One region of the Paenibacillus sp. ALJ109b genome, then DNA from elsewhere that is predicted to be linked to it. Evidence: riboswitches for the same ligand, from Rfam matches in the RefSeq annotation. Region 1 holds a riboswitch; the other holds the start of a gene.
The links. A riboswitch is a leader RNA that binds a small molecule or an ion and turns the genes downstream of it on or off. The one in region 1 is predicted to bind cyclic di-AMP.
Positions count from the first base shown of each region.

Region 2: linked by a shared signal. The riboswitch ahead of G3352_RS11310 (HAD family hydrolase) and the one ahead of G3352_RS18900 (C40 family peptidase) in region 1 are both predicted to bind cyclic di-AMP.

Region 1 covers NZ_JAAIFP010000018.1:27,359-35,206, forward strand. Annotated here, with positions in the region: gene G3352_RS18890 (M1 family metallopeptidase) at 1-1,542, shown strand, start outside; gene G3352_RS18895 (hypothetical protein) at 1,553-2,395, shown strand; cyclic di-AMP (ydaO/yuaA leader) riboswitch at 2,648-2,785, shown strand; gene G3352_RS18900 (C40 family peptidase) at 2,789-3,259, shown strand; gene G3352_RS18905 (GNAT family N-acetyltransferase) at 3,655-4,149, shown strand; gene G3352_RS18910 (c-type cytochrome) at 4,300-4,659, shown strand; gene rbsK (ribokinase) at 4,993-5,979, opposite strand; gene G3352_RS18920 (4a-hydroxytetrahydrobiopterin dehydratase) at 6,024-6,320, opposite strand; gene G3352_RS18925 (hypothetical protein) at 6,565-6,858, opposite strand; gene motA (flagellar motor stator protein MotA) at 7,093-7,848, shown strand, end outside.
Region 2 covers NZ_JAAIFP010000008.1:352,927-360,774, forward strand. Annotated here, with positions in the region: gene urtC (urea ABC transporter permease subunit UrtC) at 1-1,037, shown strand, start outside; gene urtD (urea ABC transporter ATP-binding protein UrtD) at 1,000-1,809, shown strand; gene urtE (urea ABC transporter ATP-binding subunit UrtE) at 1,787-2,482, shown strand; gene G3352_RS11285 (nitrogen regulation protein NR(II)) at 2,508-3,161, opposite strand; gene G3352_RS11290 (hypothetical protein) at 3,189-3,392, opposite strand; gene G3352_RS11295 (urease accessory protein UreF) at 3,665-4,366, opposite strand; tRNA gene G3352_RS11300 (tRNA-Leu) at 4,788-4,870, shown strand; partial or broken gene G3352_RS31695 (hypothetical protein) at 4,978-5,046, shown strand; gene G3352_RS11305 (glutathione peroxidase) at 5,022-5,498, opposite strand; cyclic di-AMP (ydaO/yuaA leader) riboswitch at 5,866-6,041, shown strand; gene G3352_RS11310 (HAD family hydrolase) at 6,159-6,557, shown strand; gene G3352_RS11315 (HAD-IA family hydrolase) at 6,720-7,412, shown strand; gene G3352_RS11320 (Nramp family divalent metal transporter) at 7,558-7,848, opposite strand, start outside.

The sequences.
Region 1 (7,848 bases):
GAGGACGGACTTTCTCTCTTGCATCGGATGCAATATGTGCAACCGGATGACGGAAACATGAAAGATACTACCCTCATTAAGGTACGGCTGCCCAAACCCGTTAAAGGCAGTGAAAGCATAACGCTTCACACCCGATTTGAGGTCAAGCTACCGAAAATTTTTGCCCGCATGGGAACGGCAGATAATTTTGTTATGGCAGGTCAATGGTTCCCTAAACTTAGCGTATATGAGCCAGTAGGCACACGAGGTCGGACGACCGAAGGCTGGAATCTGCATCAGTATCACGGCAATTCAGAGTTTTATGCTGATTTCGGTATCTATAGTGTGCGTATTCGGGTACCGGAAACATACAAAGTAGCTGCTACCGGTTTCCCAACCCAGCAAGCTGTTGTGAAGAACGGCGAAAAAGTATATCAGTTCTATGCCGATGATGTGCATGATTTTGCCTGGTCAGCCTCTCCTGATTTTGTTTATGCGGAAGAACCCTTCTCTGCTCCCAATGTGCCAGGCGTCCGAATCAAGCTGTATCTCGACCCTGCTCATGAGGACCTGAAGGAACGTTATTTCTACGCCGCCAAAGCAGCGTTATCCAATTATAGCAAGTGGTTTGGCCCTTATCCGTATTCCACACTGTCCATCGTTGTCCCGCCCAAATCGGGGAATGGCGCAGGGGGAATGGAATATCCTACCTTGGTCACCGCTTTCGGTGCGGATGATTCTACACCTGGTTACGATCTGGAACGCACGGTTGTGCACGAGATTGGGCATCAGTATTTTTACGGCATGGTCGCCAGTAATGAATTTGAGGAGGCTTGGCTGGACGAAGGGTTCACCTCCTATGCAGAAGACAAAGTGATGGAACAGGAATACGGACTTATCCCGAATCTGCCTGTACAATCAGGTCTCATTACTTCTCCAGCTTCTCTGACACAGGACTCCTGGAAGTTCGATTCCCAGAATCAATATGCCGCCAACGTATACACACGAGGCAAGCTTGTATTACTCGGGATAGAACAACAAGTTGGTGCCAAAACGATGGAGCGTATTCTCTCGACCTATGTAAAGAAATACCGTTTCAAACACCCTACTTCGTCTGATTTTCAAAAGGTCGTGGAGCAAGTAACCCGTACCTCCTGGACCGATTATTTTAATCAATATGTATACGGTGACGGCATGGCTGACTTTGCAGTGGAGAAGATCACAATCAATCCTACCCTGAAAGACGGTCAAACGTTGTACGAGTCATCCATTACAGTCCAGAAAAAAGGCAGTGAATATAAGAAGGTGCCTGTTCGAATTATGTTCGAAGATGGGAAAACCATGACGAAAGAATGGGATGGCAGCGAGGAGCGCATTACCTACAAACTGACCTATACTTCCCCTGTTTCCTGGGCCATGACTGATCCGCTGTACACGATTGTGCTGGAGAACCATCATATGAACAATTTTCTGAAAGCCGGACTGGATGAGCCAACCAAATCCCGCTGGAGCATGAGTGCAACCAAACTTATAGAAGCCATATTCGGAAGTCTGTCATGGTGAGGTGGATACAGTGAAAGCGAAAATACGTGAAGGCTGGTTTCTCGTCCGTCAGCATATGTTCATTGCAGCACTCTTATTTCTCTATCAATTAGTATGGGGATACTTTCTTTATCGAATGGTTCAATCAGCTGTGGTTCCGCTACTCCTGCGTTATCCCGACCCTGATGCAGGGGAACTCAGTACAATTTTATTCAAAATGGAGAGCCAACTCGGCCTGACAATGAATCCAGAGGTCCATCGCTATTTATGGATTTTAGGGGCTATGCTGCTGCTACGGATGCTAATTAGCCCTCTCATTCAGGCAGGGCTGCTCTACTCGCTCCAGCATTATAATCATTCGGAAGAGCGCATTCCATTCATTCGCGGCATCAAAAATTTGTGGAAACCAATGCTTCTGCTCCACACTATTCGCACCCTATTGCTGCTGCTACCGGCTTATTGGATCGCACCAAAACTTTATTCCATCCTTATGGAAGGTTTTCATTCCCTCCATCTGCTCCTGCCTGGTATTCCCTATGTTGCTGGTTGGATTGTATACGGGTGGGTTATCCATCATGTCCTGCTGTACATGCAGTTTGGTATCTCGGCTCCTGATGGGGAAGGCGGAGCACGTGGTACGTTTCAAGCTCTATGGATTGCACTACGCCAGGTCATCACTCTAATTGGCATTGCCGTACTGCTGGGTGGCCTACATCTCCTGGTCTTTGGCGCCTTCACTTCAGCTTCATGGTTACTAACGGGCTTAACTGGTCTTATACTACAACAGACGTATCCACTTGCCCGGTGCTTGCTGAGCTTATGGAAGATATGCGCCCATTTCCGGTTATGGCAGTCCAACTCGGTCAAGGATTAACATGCACAGTTAAAAATGGTTACCATCTATATGTAAAGTTGTTTTCATCAAACACCTTTAAACAAGCAAACCTCGACCTTTCCCCGTCAAAGGTCGAGGTTTTTTTTGCTAATTTTTCTGTTAAACGTTGCCAAAGTGATACACCTCTGTTACAATAATCGCAGTGAGTTTTTAGTAACAACTTTGTAATCTTTACCTTCATATTTGTAACTACTTAAAATTTAATCGTCATTTCTTGATTTCGCAGGTGCATAACTAGCATAGCCAAATTCCTAGCACCTGGGAAGCGGGGGAACCAGTTATGGGTGAATTGATCTTGCAACAGAGGGATCATAGGGGACCTTCAACCGAATCCTTAAGCTAACCTCGCAGGCATTGGAAGGGGTATATCTCTTGTTTAAGAAGAAATTAACCGCAGCTGTACTCAGCATCACATTCGCATTATCGCTTGGAGCAGGCAGCGCATTCGCAGATTCAAAAATGGACCAAGTCATTGATTCAGCAATGGGAACTACATACAAAAGCGGAGGAACAACGCTTAGCGGCTTTGACTGCTCTGGGTTCACAAGCTATGTATTCGACAAGCTGGGTATTGATCTGGCTCGCCAATCGAGTTCGCAATTCGACATGGGTGATTCAGTATCCCGTATGGAAATGAGACCAGGTGATCTGGTATTCTTCAATACAACGGGCAAAGGGGTCTCACACGTAGGGATCTTTGTAGGGGATGGAAAGTTTGCACACTCTTCTTCTTCCAAAGGAGTTACAATTAGCGCATTAAGCGAAAGCTACTGGGCTAACCGCTATGTTGGCGCTAAACGCATTATGAGCACGGACGCATATGAGACATTGGCCATCGACTAGGGACAAGCTGAGCAACGTCATGCTGTAACAATAAAACTACTGTAACGAAGCATAATAGAACCGTCTGGTACATTCTCCGCAGGAATGTATCCGGCGGTTTTTTTGTGCTTCGTTTCCTTTAACGTATTCGGGACAGCTATCAAACCTAACTTTAACTTTTTTTAAAAGCTATTTTTCGTTGCTTTGTCCGTGCTCTTATAATGTTTTTACCCATCCCACTATAATATAAACGAAATTACCGGAACTTTTGTTTCACTTTTTTTTCAAAAACGAGGACTTGCCAAATGAACGCCTCTTTTGTAGAGTGGAAACAAGCTTAGATATGGAATGACATATGTATATGGACAAATCAGAATCATTATAGCTTGTTCACAATGAGAGGAGCGTGCAGTTGTATGGATGAAGCCCCTGTGACGTTTCACGTTGTGCCCATGCAAGAAGAACATGCGGAGCTCATCTGCAATTGGCAGTATGACCCGCCTTATAATATTTATAGCTGGCTGCCCTGGGAGCAGATGAAAGCACTTGAAGTGGAATTCGGCGATCCCCAGCTACGAAAAGAACAATATGCGGTGGTGCTGGGAGAGGATCATCAAATTTGCGGCTTCGCTCAATACTTCCCACTTGAAGGTGTCACCCGCATTGGGCTTGGCATGCACCCCGATCTGTGTGGTCATGGTCAAGGAACGGCTTTTGTCTCGGCCATTGTGCAGGAAGCGATTCGCCGGAACCCTGCAAACGAAATTGATCTGGAAGTTCTGACCTGGAATGGCCGGGCCATTCGTGTCTATCTCAAAGCCGGATTTGTTACGCAGGATACATACGAACGACAGACACCAAGCGGTTTGAAGCCCTTTTACTGTATGGTCTATGAAGGTCCACGCGGATAAAAAGAGCTTAAAATCACCCTAGAAAGTCCCCGGTTATGTGATTAGTTCAAAAAATTACCACAAAATGCTATGATGTCACTACAGGTTCCGTTATAATGATATGGATAGTTTCAAGTTAGATGATCTTTCATTCTGGAGGGGACATAAGGGATGCACAAATGGATCATGAGCGGGGTATTTTTTGCAGCGTGCGCTTTAGCTATTGTACTAATGTTTACGCTTCCAGGGAAAGAGGAAGTTGCAGAAGAAGCGAAACCGACGATGCCGCAAGTTACAATGGATGCAGGACAGGCTGAGGCACTGGTCAAAGCAAACTGTATTACCTGCCACGGTGATCAGCTTCAAGGGGGTATGGGCCCTAGTCTGCAGAAGATTGGTAGCCAGGACGATGTGGAGAAGATTTATACCACGATTGTTAAAGGTAAAAGCGGCGGTATGCCTTCGTTCAAAGACAAGCTGAAAGATGAAGAAATCGCGAATATTGCGATGTGGCTGGCGGAGAAGAAGTAATCCAAGACGTCCCAGGCGATCAGTTTGTGGCGGGTTGCATGTGTAGTGCGTATGGCGGCTTCAATCGCCTCCTGCTCTTTACGCATTCTCTAAACCACGCTGACGCTAGATGTACAACGTAGTCGCCCCGTATTTATATTACAGGGTTGCTGTTTTTATCAATGGTTATACAGAGAAGAGGCTCTTACTCTCCCGTACTGGGAAGTAAGAGCCTCTTGGTTATTTCAGGGATGCTCCGATGAAAACATCCACCACGCTATGGCTATCTAGATGCATTAGCGTATCCTGCCTACTGACACCTGCCGCCTCTGATTCAGCTAAAGCATGCATAGATTACTGGGTCTTTGCCTTCTGCTCGGCAAGGAAAGCCTGCACTTCACGTGCGGACGGCATCCCGGACTGGGCGCCGAGCTTCGTCACGGACAACGCGGCTGCGCCCATGGCGAAGCTTACCGCCGCGTCCAGCGTCTCTCCGCGCGCAAGGGCTACTGCCAGCGCGCCGTTGAAGCAATCGCCAGCGCCGGTCGTGTCGACGGCGCTTACGGCGTAGCCGGGCGCACGGCACGCGCCGGCACGCCCTGCCTTTACGCGGCCGCCAGGCGCTGCCGCGTACACAGCCCCCTCGGGGCCGAGCGTCGTGACGACAGCGGCCCCGAGGGATGCGGCGAGCTCTGCGACCGCCGCATCCACGTCTTCCGGCCGGAGATCATCCCGGCCGGTGAGCACGGCGAGCTCGCTGCGGTTCGGCGTGACAACGTCGACGCACCGCAGCAGCTCCTGGGGCAGACCCGGCACCGCAGGCGCCGGGTTGAGCACCACCAATGCGCTGCCTTCAGCCGCCAGTTGGGCGGCGCGGGTGACCGCAGGCAGCGGGATCTCCAGCTGCAGCAGCACCGCTGCAGCTGCAGTCAGGCTTTTTACCGTATCCGCCTCTTCCAGCATCGCAGGCACAACCTGCCCATTCGCTCCGGGAATGACAATAATCCGGTTATCTCCTTTGGAGAGCCAGATGGAGGCCGTACCTGTAACGGTATCATCCAGAATGCGAACTTGCGAGGCATCCGCCCCGCTTTCCGTTAGACTGTGCAATAGGCGTTCACCAAAACCATCCGAACCTACCGCACCAATCATCGTTGTCTGTCCGCCCAGTCGTGCAGCAGCAACCGCCTGATTGGCGCCTTTGCCCCCGGCCAAATAGTGCAGTTCCTCCCCGCTCACCGTCTCGCCTTCCTCAGGAATGATATCCGTCTTCACCACCAGATCCATATTAAGGCTGCCTACGACAGCAATAAGAGGTTTGTTCTGATTATTGTCTGACATGTATGCTTCACTCATTTCCGGTAGTGCGATATAACCGATCCAGGTTATTCCGACCTCATTTTCTCAAAAGCCTCATTATATTGTTGCGCTTCTTTAATATCTACAGATGTGATGCCACCTTCATCCCATGATGTGAGACGCAGTGTGACCGTTGTATAGTCAATCGTAATGAAAGGGTGATGATTGAACGCTTCCGAAATCGCTGCGACCTCGTCCACAAATGCAATCCCTTTCATGTAGTTGGAAAATACGAACTTGCGGACAATCCATCGTCCCTCTTCCAGTTCCCAGCCTTCCAGCCTTCCCAGATGAGCTTCGACTTCCTCTTGCGTAAAAACCATACGTTATCTTCCTCCCCATATGATGGCTCATCACAGACAACTGCCACCGAAACCTTTGGTGCTACCCATAGCAACCCAAACGCATAGGTCCACCGCCCTGCGGTTCGCCCGTTTCATGACTATCATCTTACCACGGACAAGCCTCAAATTCCAATAGTGCAAATGGCGCTAGATCCACTAACCATAAGGCTTTAGGGAGATTCTCCAACTCAGGTTTCCATGCCAAATATCTTATGGGAGCATACTAAATGAGCGGTACAAAAGTCAGCTCTTCTTCCCCAATTAAGATATGAATTCGGTGCTGATCCTTGTCATGAATGACCACTCCACTTCCTACCGGAATGACCGACTCCTCACCCAGTGCATAGAACAGATCTTCAGCGAGCGCCTCATCTACTTCAAGTTGCTCTGTTACACCAAGGCGTGACCATTCTTCCTCATCCATCTCAAAGAAAACATAGCGGTCCGGTATTCGTCCTATAGCCTCTGTCAAATCTGTCAATATTCCTTCATAATCTCGTCCATGCTTTACGCCCATTGGCTTTTCACTCCTATTTAGCCCCTAAGGAGCAGATTTGATCTTATTATACCTGAAAATAACCCTTAAAAAAAAAGGCCATCTGGTCGATAAATACTATACATGACCGTTTTAACTGTTTCTGCAACCCTAAAGGATGCCTAACATTAAACGGATTGCGGTGTAACGTTCGTCCGGAAGCCCGAATAAAGCCGCTTGAAAGGATTCAATTTTATCTCATGGATGAGGTGTATGATGGAAATTTCAACGATTATCGGACTAGTTTTAGGGCTGGTTTCACTTGTAGTGGGTATGTTCCTGAAGGGTGCGCCCCTAATCAACCTGGTTAACAACCCGGCAGCCTACGTTATTATTTTTGTTGGTACGGCAGCAACTATTTTCATGGCATTTCCCATGTCTGAAGTTAAGAAAATCCCCAAGCTTTTCGGGGTACTGTTCAAAAAGCAACAACTGATTGACCGTGTTTCTCTAATCGGCACATTTATGGACTGGGCTTCCACTACCCGTCGTGAAGGTTTGCTCGCACTTGAATCGAAAGTCGAAGATATTGATGATCAGTTCCTGCGCGGCGGTATGCGTATGATTATTGACGGCAATGATCAGGAATTTGTAAGTGATGTACTCATGGAAGATATTCATGCTACAGAAGAGCGCCATCGTGGCGGTGCCTTGATCTTCGCCCAAGCGGGGATGTATGCACCAACGCTCGGGGTACTCGGGGCCGTTGTAGGTCTCATTGCAGCGCTTGCCGATCTCAGTGATATGGAAAAGCTCTCGCATGCGATTGCAGCGGCGTTTATCGCGACACTTCTCGGTATCTTTAGTGGTTACGTGTTGTGGCATCCAATGTCCAATAAACTGAAGCGGATGTCCAAAAAAGAGATGGAAATCAAGCTGATGATGGTGGAAGGCTTGTTATCCATACAATCTGGTGTATCCACCATTGCCATTAATCAAAAATTATCTGTATTCCTGACACCTTCCGAACGT
Region 2 (7,848 bases), on a different contig from region 1:
TCCTGATCATGATGTGTCTGGCTCCGCTCATTTCCACGGAATTCCGACTTAGTCTGTTGGCGAAATTCCTTGCCCTGGCCATTCTGGCGATCGGTCTGGATTTGATCTGGGGATATGGAGGGGTGCTTAGTCTGGGGCATGGCGTTTTCTTCGGACTTGGCGGGTACGCCATGGCGATGTATCTGAAGCTGCAGGCGAGCGGTTCAACACTTCCTGACTTTATGGGATGGAGTGGTCTTAGCAGTCTGCCGTGGTTCTGGGAACCATTCAGGTCATTTCCGGTGGCGCTATTGCTGGGTATTGCCCTTCCGGCATTGCTGGCCTTTGCTCTGGGGTGGTTCACGTTCCGTAACCGGATCACGGGTGTGTATTTTACAATCCTGACCCAAGCGTTAGTCCTCATTACCGTAACGTTGTTTGTGGGCAAACAGGAATGGACGGGAGGGACCAACGGTATAACGGGATATAACGCGATCTTTGGTTTTACCCTTCATTCGGCAGGGACAACGATTGCTCTTTACTATATAACGCTTGCTGTTCTGGTGCTCGCCTATCTGCTTTGTCGCCGGGTTGTAAACAGCAGGTTTGGTCAGGTTCTTGAAGCTGCCCGGGATGGGGAGAATCGGGTTCGTTTTCTTGGCTATGACCCGGCAGGCTTCAAAACACTGGCCTTCGCCCTTTCCGGAGCGCTTGCGGGAATCGCTGGTATGTTATTTGTACTCCAGGTAGGGATCATCTCACCTTCCATGATGGGGATCGTGCCATCGATTGAAATGGTGTTATGGGTTGCCTTGGGTGGTCGTGGAACGCTGATTGGTGCGGTAATCGGAGCTGTGGTGCTGAACGCAGCCAAAACGGGCATCAGTGAAGCTTATCCAGAAGGTTGGTTGTTTGTCATTGGTGGGCTATTTGTAACAGTGGTCTTGTTCATGCCGAATGGGCTTGTGGGTGTATACCGTCATGTGGTGCGCTTGCTGAAACGGAGAGGAGAGGTTGTGCATGTTCCAGTCAGTCAGGAAAAACCAAAAGTCTACTGACGTTCCGGTAGTCTTGGTCGCTGAGGAAATTACGGTGGCGTTTGGCGGTTTTGTTGCGGTCAAAGGCATGAATCTGAAGCTGCATGAACATGATCTACATTTTCTGATCGGTCCCAATGGTGCGGGGAAAACAACGATGCTGGATGTGATTTGCGGCAAAACTAAGCCCTTGTCCGGTACAGTGAAGATGGCGGATGGTACGGATCTGACACGTCTGAAGGAGCATCAGATTGTTCGAAAAGGGGTAGGGCGCAAGTTCCAGGCTCCGTCCATCTTTGCTGGTCTGACCGTGCAGGAGAACCTGATGCTGGCTGCGGAGAATCGTCGTTCTCCTTTACAGGCTCTGGGTATTCAACGGTATTCAAAAATAAGTCCAGCCATGGAGCGGATTACGCTCCAGATTGGTCTGCAGAACCGTGTGGATGCACGTGCAGGGGCGCTATCACATGGGGAAAAGCAGTGGCTTGAGATTGGTATGTTGCTCCTGCAGGAACCCCGTGTATTGCTGCTGGATGAACCGGCAGCGGGAATGACGGACGAGGAAACACACAAGACGGGCCGACTGCTGCAAGAGATTGCGCGAGAAAGGTCTGTTGTGGTAGTGGAGCATGATATGGAGTTTGTTCGTGAGTATGCAGCCAAAGTGACGGTGATGCATGAAGGCAAGCTTCTAAAGGAAGGTACGATGGCGGAAGTGCAGGAAGATCCGAGAGTGGCTGAAGTGTACCTGGGCAAAAGGAGGGATGACCATGCTGTCGCTGCAACGAATTGAGTCCGGTTATGGGGAAAGCAATGTGCTGCGCGGTGTGAATCTGGATGTTGAGCCAGGTCAGGTGGTATGCCTGATGGGGCGTAATGGTGTAGGGAAAACCACCTTGATGAAGACGTTGATGGGGCTTCTTAAAACGCGCAAAGGAAGTATTCAGTGGAAAGGTAAGGAATTATCCACCCACGATCCGGCCAAACGGGCCAGGTCGGGGATTGGATATGTGCCGCAGGGGCGAGAAATCTTCCCTCAGCTAACAGTAAAGGAAAATCTGCTGCTGGGTCTGGAGACAAGTGCAGAGGGTGTAAAGACGTTCCCAGAGGATGTGCTGGCGATGTTTCCAGTGCTTGCCACGATGTATGGTCGACAGGGTGGTGATCTAAGTGGCGGGCAGCAACAGCAGTTGGCATTTGCCCGCGCGCTGGCTTCCCGGCCGGGATTATTGCTTCTAGATGAGCCGACAGAAGGCATCCAGCCTTCCATTGTAGAGGATATCCGGCAGGTCATTTTGCAAATTAAGGCAAAGGGTGAAATCTCCATCTTGCTGGTGGAGCAAAGTATTGATTTTGTACGCGGTGCTGCAGATTATATCTATGTAATGGACAAAGGGGCAATTGCACTACAAGGAACACCGCGAGAGCTGGATATGTCGCAGTTTGAGCACCATCTGTCTGTGTAGCTAGGATTCTTGGTGTAGGGTGAGTTCAGGAACGCTTGTCCAGAATGTTGGAGTACTTCGGATATAGTCTTCGGATGCAATCCGGGCAGATATCATGGGTAAATTCGGCATGAGTGTGTTTCTCCAAATAACTCTCAATAGAGTTCCAGCTGTCCTGTTCATCCTTGATCTGTTTGCAGACAGCGCAGATGGGAAGCAGTCCACGCAAAGTACGCACTTCAGACAGAGCCTTCTTCAATTGGCGTTCTGTCTGTTTCTGTTCGGTAACATCCGTGTGTGCAATCAATGCGAGATCAGACTGCAGGGATGGGTCGGCCTGAATTAATGGAGTGAGTTCCAGACGAAACCACCGCTGTTCGTTGTGGACAGTTTGGACGGAGATGTCGTATGTATAACTGTCTTTAAAAGGTGCAGTGATACTTTTTAACTCCTGAACAATCTTCTCATTCTTTGTATTCTCCTCGCGTAATGTCCACCCCTCTACAAGGTGAAGGTAATGAGGCAATTCAGGTGTTGTTCTGGAGGGGCCTGTTACGCTTGGCTTGGGAAGCAGCTGCCCGAGTCCATTTTGCCAAGCGGTGTTGCAGCTTCGAATGATCCAGTTGTGGTCGACGATGATAAGCTGGTGCTGCATGGACTGGAACGATAATCTCTCCAGATCGGATATTAAGTATCTCATGAAATGAGCTCCTCCTTGGCAGAAATCTTATCTTAAATCATCTGGAATTTCCAAAATGTCAGCGACCTGGTTCCTAAACCGGGTTGCTTTGCGTGTGCCGTGAATGAGATTGGACAGACGGTATGGCGGAATGCCATACTGTTCACAAAATGTCTTTTGGTCGACCTGGAGTTCGGTTAGTCGTCGTTTAATGGCCCATCCGAAAGGAGTCACAGGTTTCTTTTTGTTCAAAAGGGTTCACCCCTCGTTGGAATGTAGTGTTCAGCTGGTTATTCTTGGTGTAAAATATATAGATATGCGAGCTGTATGTTTTATTATATACGTATTTGCGTCATCTAACAATTAAAAAAGACGGAAATAAGTGTATTTTAAGATGTTAAATGGCGTAAATACGTTAAATAGACAAAATAATTGACATAAAAAACACGCCAGCAAGGAGGTTGCGGCGTGTTTTTTATATTTTTACAGTGTGAGGAGGCGGGTTATGAAGGGAAGGGGGTAGATTAGGCTCTGTAGGCGTGAAGCCCTGCTCCAAGCATGTGAAAGCTTGGGAACAACGTTTTCATGGACATTGAGGTTGGTTGTACCGGTCCATCGGCAGCGGAGGCGCTGACAGTATGCCATTCATGCTCCAGATCTGCGGCCAGTCGAACCAGCAGGTCCTGGATTGTATCGGTATGAAGAGGAATCACTTTGGAGGCTTCGGTTATGCAGGCACTCATGGCTGAATGCAGATAACCAAGGACCGCCTCCTCGACAGGGATTTCGAGGTGGTGGTTAATCCAGGCGTGAACGGTAGAGAGGCAACCGACGGATTCATACCTAGCCAGGGTTTGTTCGAGATGGCTAAAATCAATCCAGGGGTGGAGTGCATGAGCCAGCTTAATCAGTCGTTTGCCCATTGTGGAGGCGTGTTCTCTAAGATTGACTGGTGTCCGCTGGACATGGACGAGCTTGTCGATGAGGGCTGTACGCCATGCGTCATTATGATCTGCGGCAGTATATATGCCTTTAATCGCCATGCCTTCCAGACGCACGATGCTGGGGTGCAATTGGCAGCGCATGAATGATTCGAGATCTTCGGCGTTACGAATGGTACCTTCAGCGATATGGGTATCCATTCCGAAGGAATGGGTGAAGCCTCCAACCTGGATAGAGGAATCAAGCAGTTTGACGTAATCGAGCAGCTTATTCCCACGGTTCACGATCTTTCGCCTCCTACGTTCGTTAAATGTTATGTTAAATAACATCTATACTCCTTTTTGGTTCGTTTTATGTTCGTAAATCCGAATTATATGATATATATATTCACATAAATATCCGCTTTTTGTCAATAGTTTCTTGGTTTTTTAAATATTAAATCTATCTAATGTTATTTTATATAACTTTATGAGTTACGTTATACTAAGGGGATGTGAAGGATGGTAATGCAAATAAAGTAGAATGATCGGCCTAATCGGGTATACAAACGAGATCAAATTTAATCATATGCACTTCGTAGGAGAAAATGACGAGATTATACGATTTATGGAAGGGAAAGCGCAGTTAAAATGATATTTATAAAAATGCTTTACTTTTAAACATGAACCGGGTATAATCAATTCTGTTGCCGATTATTTACGACATGCGGTCGTGGTGGAATGGCAGACACGCTATCTTGAGGGGGTAGTGGGTGTATACCCGTGGAGGTTCGAGTCCTCTCGACCGCATCATAAGAACGATTAGGAAGAAGCTTCCCGTAAGGGGAGCTTCTTTTTTTATGTGTTTTTTTTACAGTAAAGATGAGTCCAGAAAAAAAGGTCACCCGTTTCCCTGAATGCATGCTCATTCTGTCTTCAGGGGTCGGATGGCCTTCAGTTGTTATTTAAGCAATTCTTTGATGTCTGCTTCAATTTTATCAGGTGTTGTTTTGGGAGCATACCGTTTCAGAACACGTCCGTTCTGATCCACAAGGAATTTGGTGAAGTTCCATTTGATGGCTTTGGAGCCGAGTACACCCGGTGCTTCTTTGGTAAGATGCTGGAATAGAGGGTGAGCGCTTGAACCATTCACATCGATTTTCTCGAACATCGGGAAGCTGACACCATAGTTCATCTGACAGAACTCGGCAATATCATCAGAAGAGCCTTTTTCCTGTGCAAACTGGTTGCTTGGAAAACCAAGAACTTCAAATGGGGAATCTTTAAACTTATCCTGAAGCTCCTGCAGACCTTTGAATTGAGGTGTGAGGCCGCATTGGCTTGCTGTATTCACGATAAGCAGTACTTTGTCACGATAGTTGGACATTTCAACTTCCTGTCCGCGAAGGGTGTTTACTTTGTAGTCGTAGACTGACATGAAAATCGCCTCCATTTCATTTTCTTCTTTCTTCTATTATATTGATTACAATTAAATATTGCAAAATTAATATTGCTTTTTTAACTCAATTTGAAGCTGTCGTGTATGATCTGTGACTGATTTAATACCTAATTTTCGCTAAAGAGAGAATTAGAGAGCTTTGATGAGATGGGTAGAGAATGGATGCGTTGTAAGCGCTATTATTGATGAGAAATGGCAAAAATCCGTCGATTCGGTGATCTGCGCAGACTTTACACCAATATGGCACGGGTGTATGATTCATATCGTAATTCCAATTTAAATTAAATTTTACATGAAAAACGAAACAAACGATAATATCGCTCTGATTAATGATTATAAAAGAACGATGTTTTAATCGCTGAGTTTCCATTCATTCATGGGTGGGAAACGGGGGAACCAACAGGATGAACTGTCCAGGACAGTAGGCATCCATGGGGTGAATTTTCCGGTGACAGCCGGAAATAGGGCGACTCTCGCGCCCGAATCCGTCAGCTAACCTCGTAAGCGTTAAAGGGAGAGGCAACAAGCCGTACGCTGGTTCATAGTGTCTTTTTGCTATGGATTATTGAAGAAGCGTCCGGGAGGCCTTGGTCCCCCACGCTTCTTTTTTGTTGTCTTTTCACGCCAAGGGAGGAACGAATGATGGATAAAGAGATGATCTTAGTGACTGCTCCAAATGAAGCAGGACGCAAATTTATCAAATTGCTGATGTACAAAAAAATGCCGTTTGCCGTTCTGACCAACAGTGCAGGGGAAGAGCGCAGGCTCCGGAGAATCGGTGTGGAGCATGTCATTCGCATGAACACGGCTGCAGCTCAGAAATGGTTTTTGCCGCAAGGCAGTGTCGGCAATGTTTTTATTTTTGAAAATAGCCTAAACCTGACCTGTCGATATTTGCAGATCTGCCGCTCCTGGACATCCAAGTCCTTGTGTGTCATTACGGAACAAAGCCACCCCAAAGGGATCTATCGGGGAATGGGAGCAGACCGTATTGTATATTCCTTGAATGGGGAAGTTGGTTTTCTGCTTAACGGCTAGTGGCTAGTACTATTCCTGTGATTGATCCAGTCTCAGCTGCCTGTTATAATTGAAATCATAAATAAACGGAATCTTGAGGAGACTCATGCATGATGGTGGGTCTTCTTTTTTATGGTTTGGGAAATAGGGATAATTTCCTGTGGCTAACGAGGAGGAATAGGCGTGCCGGATGTACGTGGAATACAATGGTTGTTCTTTGATGTGGGGGATACGCTCGTGGACGAATGGGAGCCGGTAGATGATATTATCGGTCAGTTTGTTCGTGAAGCTTGTGCGCTTGGTTATCAGGTGGAGATGCAGACGGTGCGAGATATATTTGCCACCTCCTACCGAAATTACGAGCAATGGCCGATGAAATTGGCTATTCGTACCCTTATCAGCGATGAGGGTCACCGGGAACAGATACAGGAGAAGCTAAAGTTCCGCAAAGAGCTTGAGCGCCCCTTCGCGTCAGCCGACGCTGTTCTACAGACGTTGTCGCAACACTATAAGATTGGTATCATTGCCAATCAGAGCCCGGGGACGGAAAATCGGCTTGATAGCTACGGCTTGCGCAAGTATGTGGATGTGCTGGCCTGTTCGGCTGAAGAAGGAGTGTCCAAGCCTGATCCTGAATTGTATGCTGTAGCATTGAAACAGGCGGGATGTAAACCCGAGGAAGCGGTCATGATCGGCGACAGGATTGATAATGATATTATTCCGGCTAAGAAGCTGGGCATGCATACGATCCGGATTTTGCAGGGTTATGGCAGGTTCCAGCCGGAGCTTGCGGATGCAGAGCGTCCAGACTGGACTGTTGAATCACTGGAGGAACTTCTTCCATTGTTAATGGTAACTCAAAATTCAGACAACTAAATAAGAGCAAGCAGCATTTAAGATCTAATCGGTATGGATTAGGCTGCTGCTCAAACATATAAAAGGCTGATCGTCTCAAGGTATACGTTACTTGAGTTGATCAGCCTTTTTGAGTTAGACAAAATATTGCGTAGTTCCGTTTAACCTAGAATAACAGAATGGTTTGGATAATCAAATACACATTCAGAACAACGATAACTCCAGCAATGATCCAGGAGATGATTTTGAGCCATAGCTTGTTGGCAAAGGCCCCCATGCTTTTTTTGTCACTCGTAAACATCACCAGTGGAATGACAGCAAAGGGTAGCTGTAGCGACAGCACAACCTGGCTCAGAATCAGTAGTTCCTCTGTTCCGTGCTCTCCGGCAATGGCTGTTACGATGACGGCCGGAATGATTGCAATCAGACGTGTAACCAGTCGACGAAGCCACGCTGG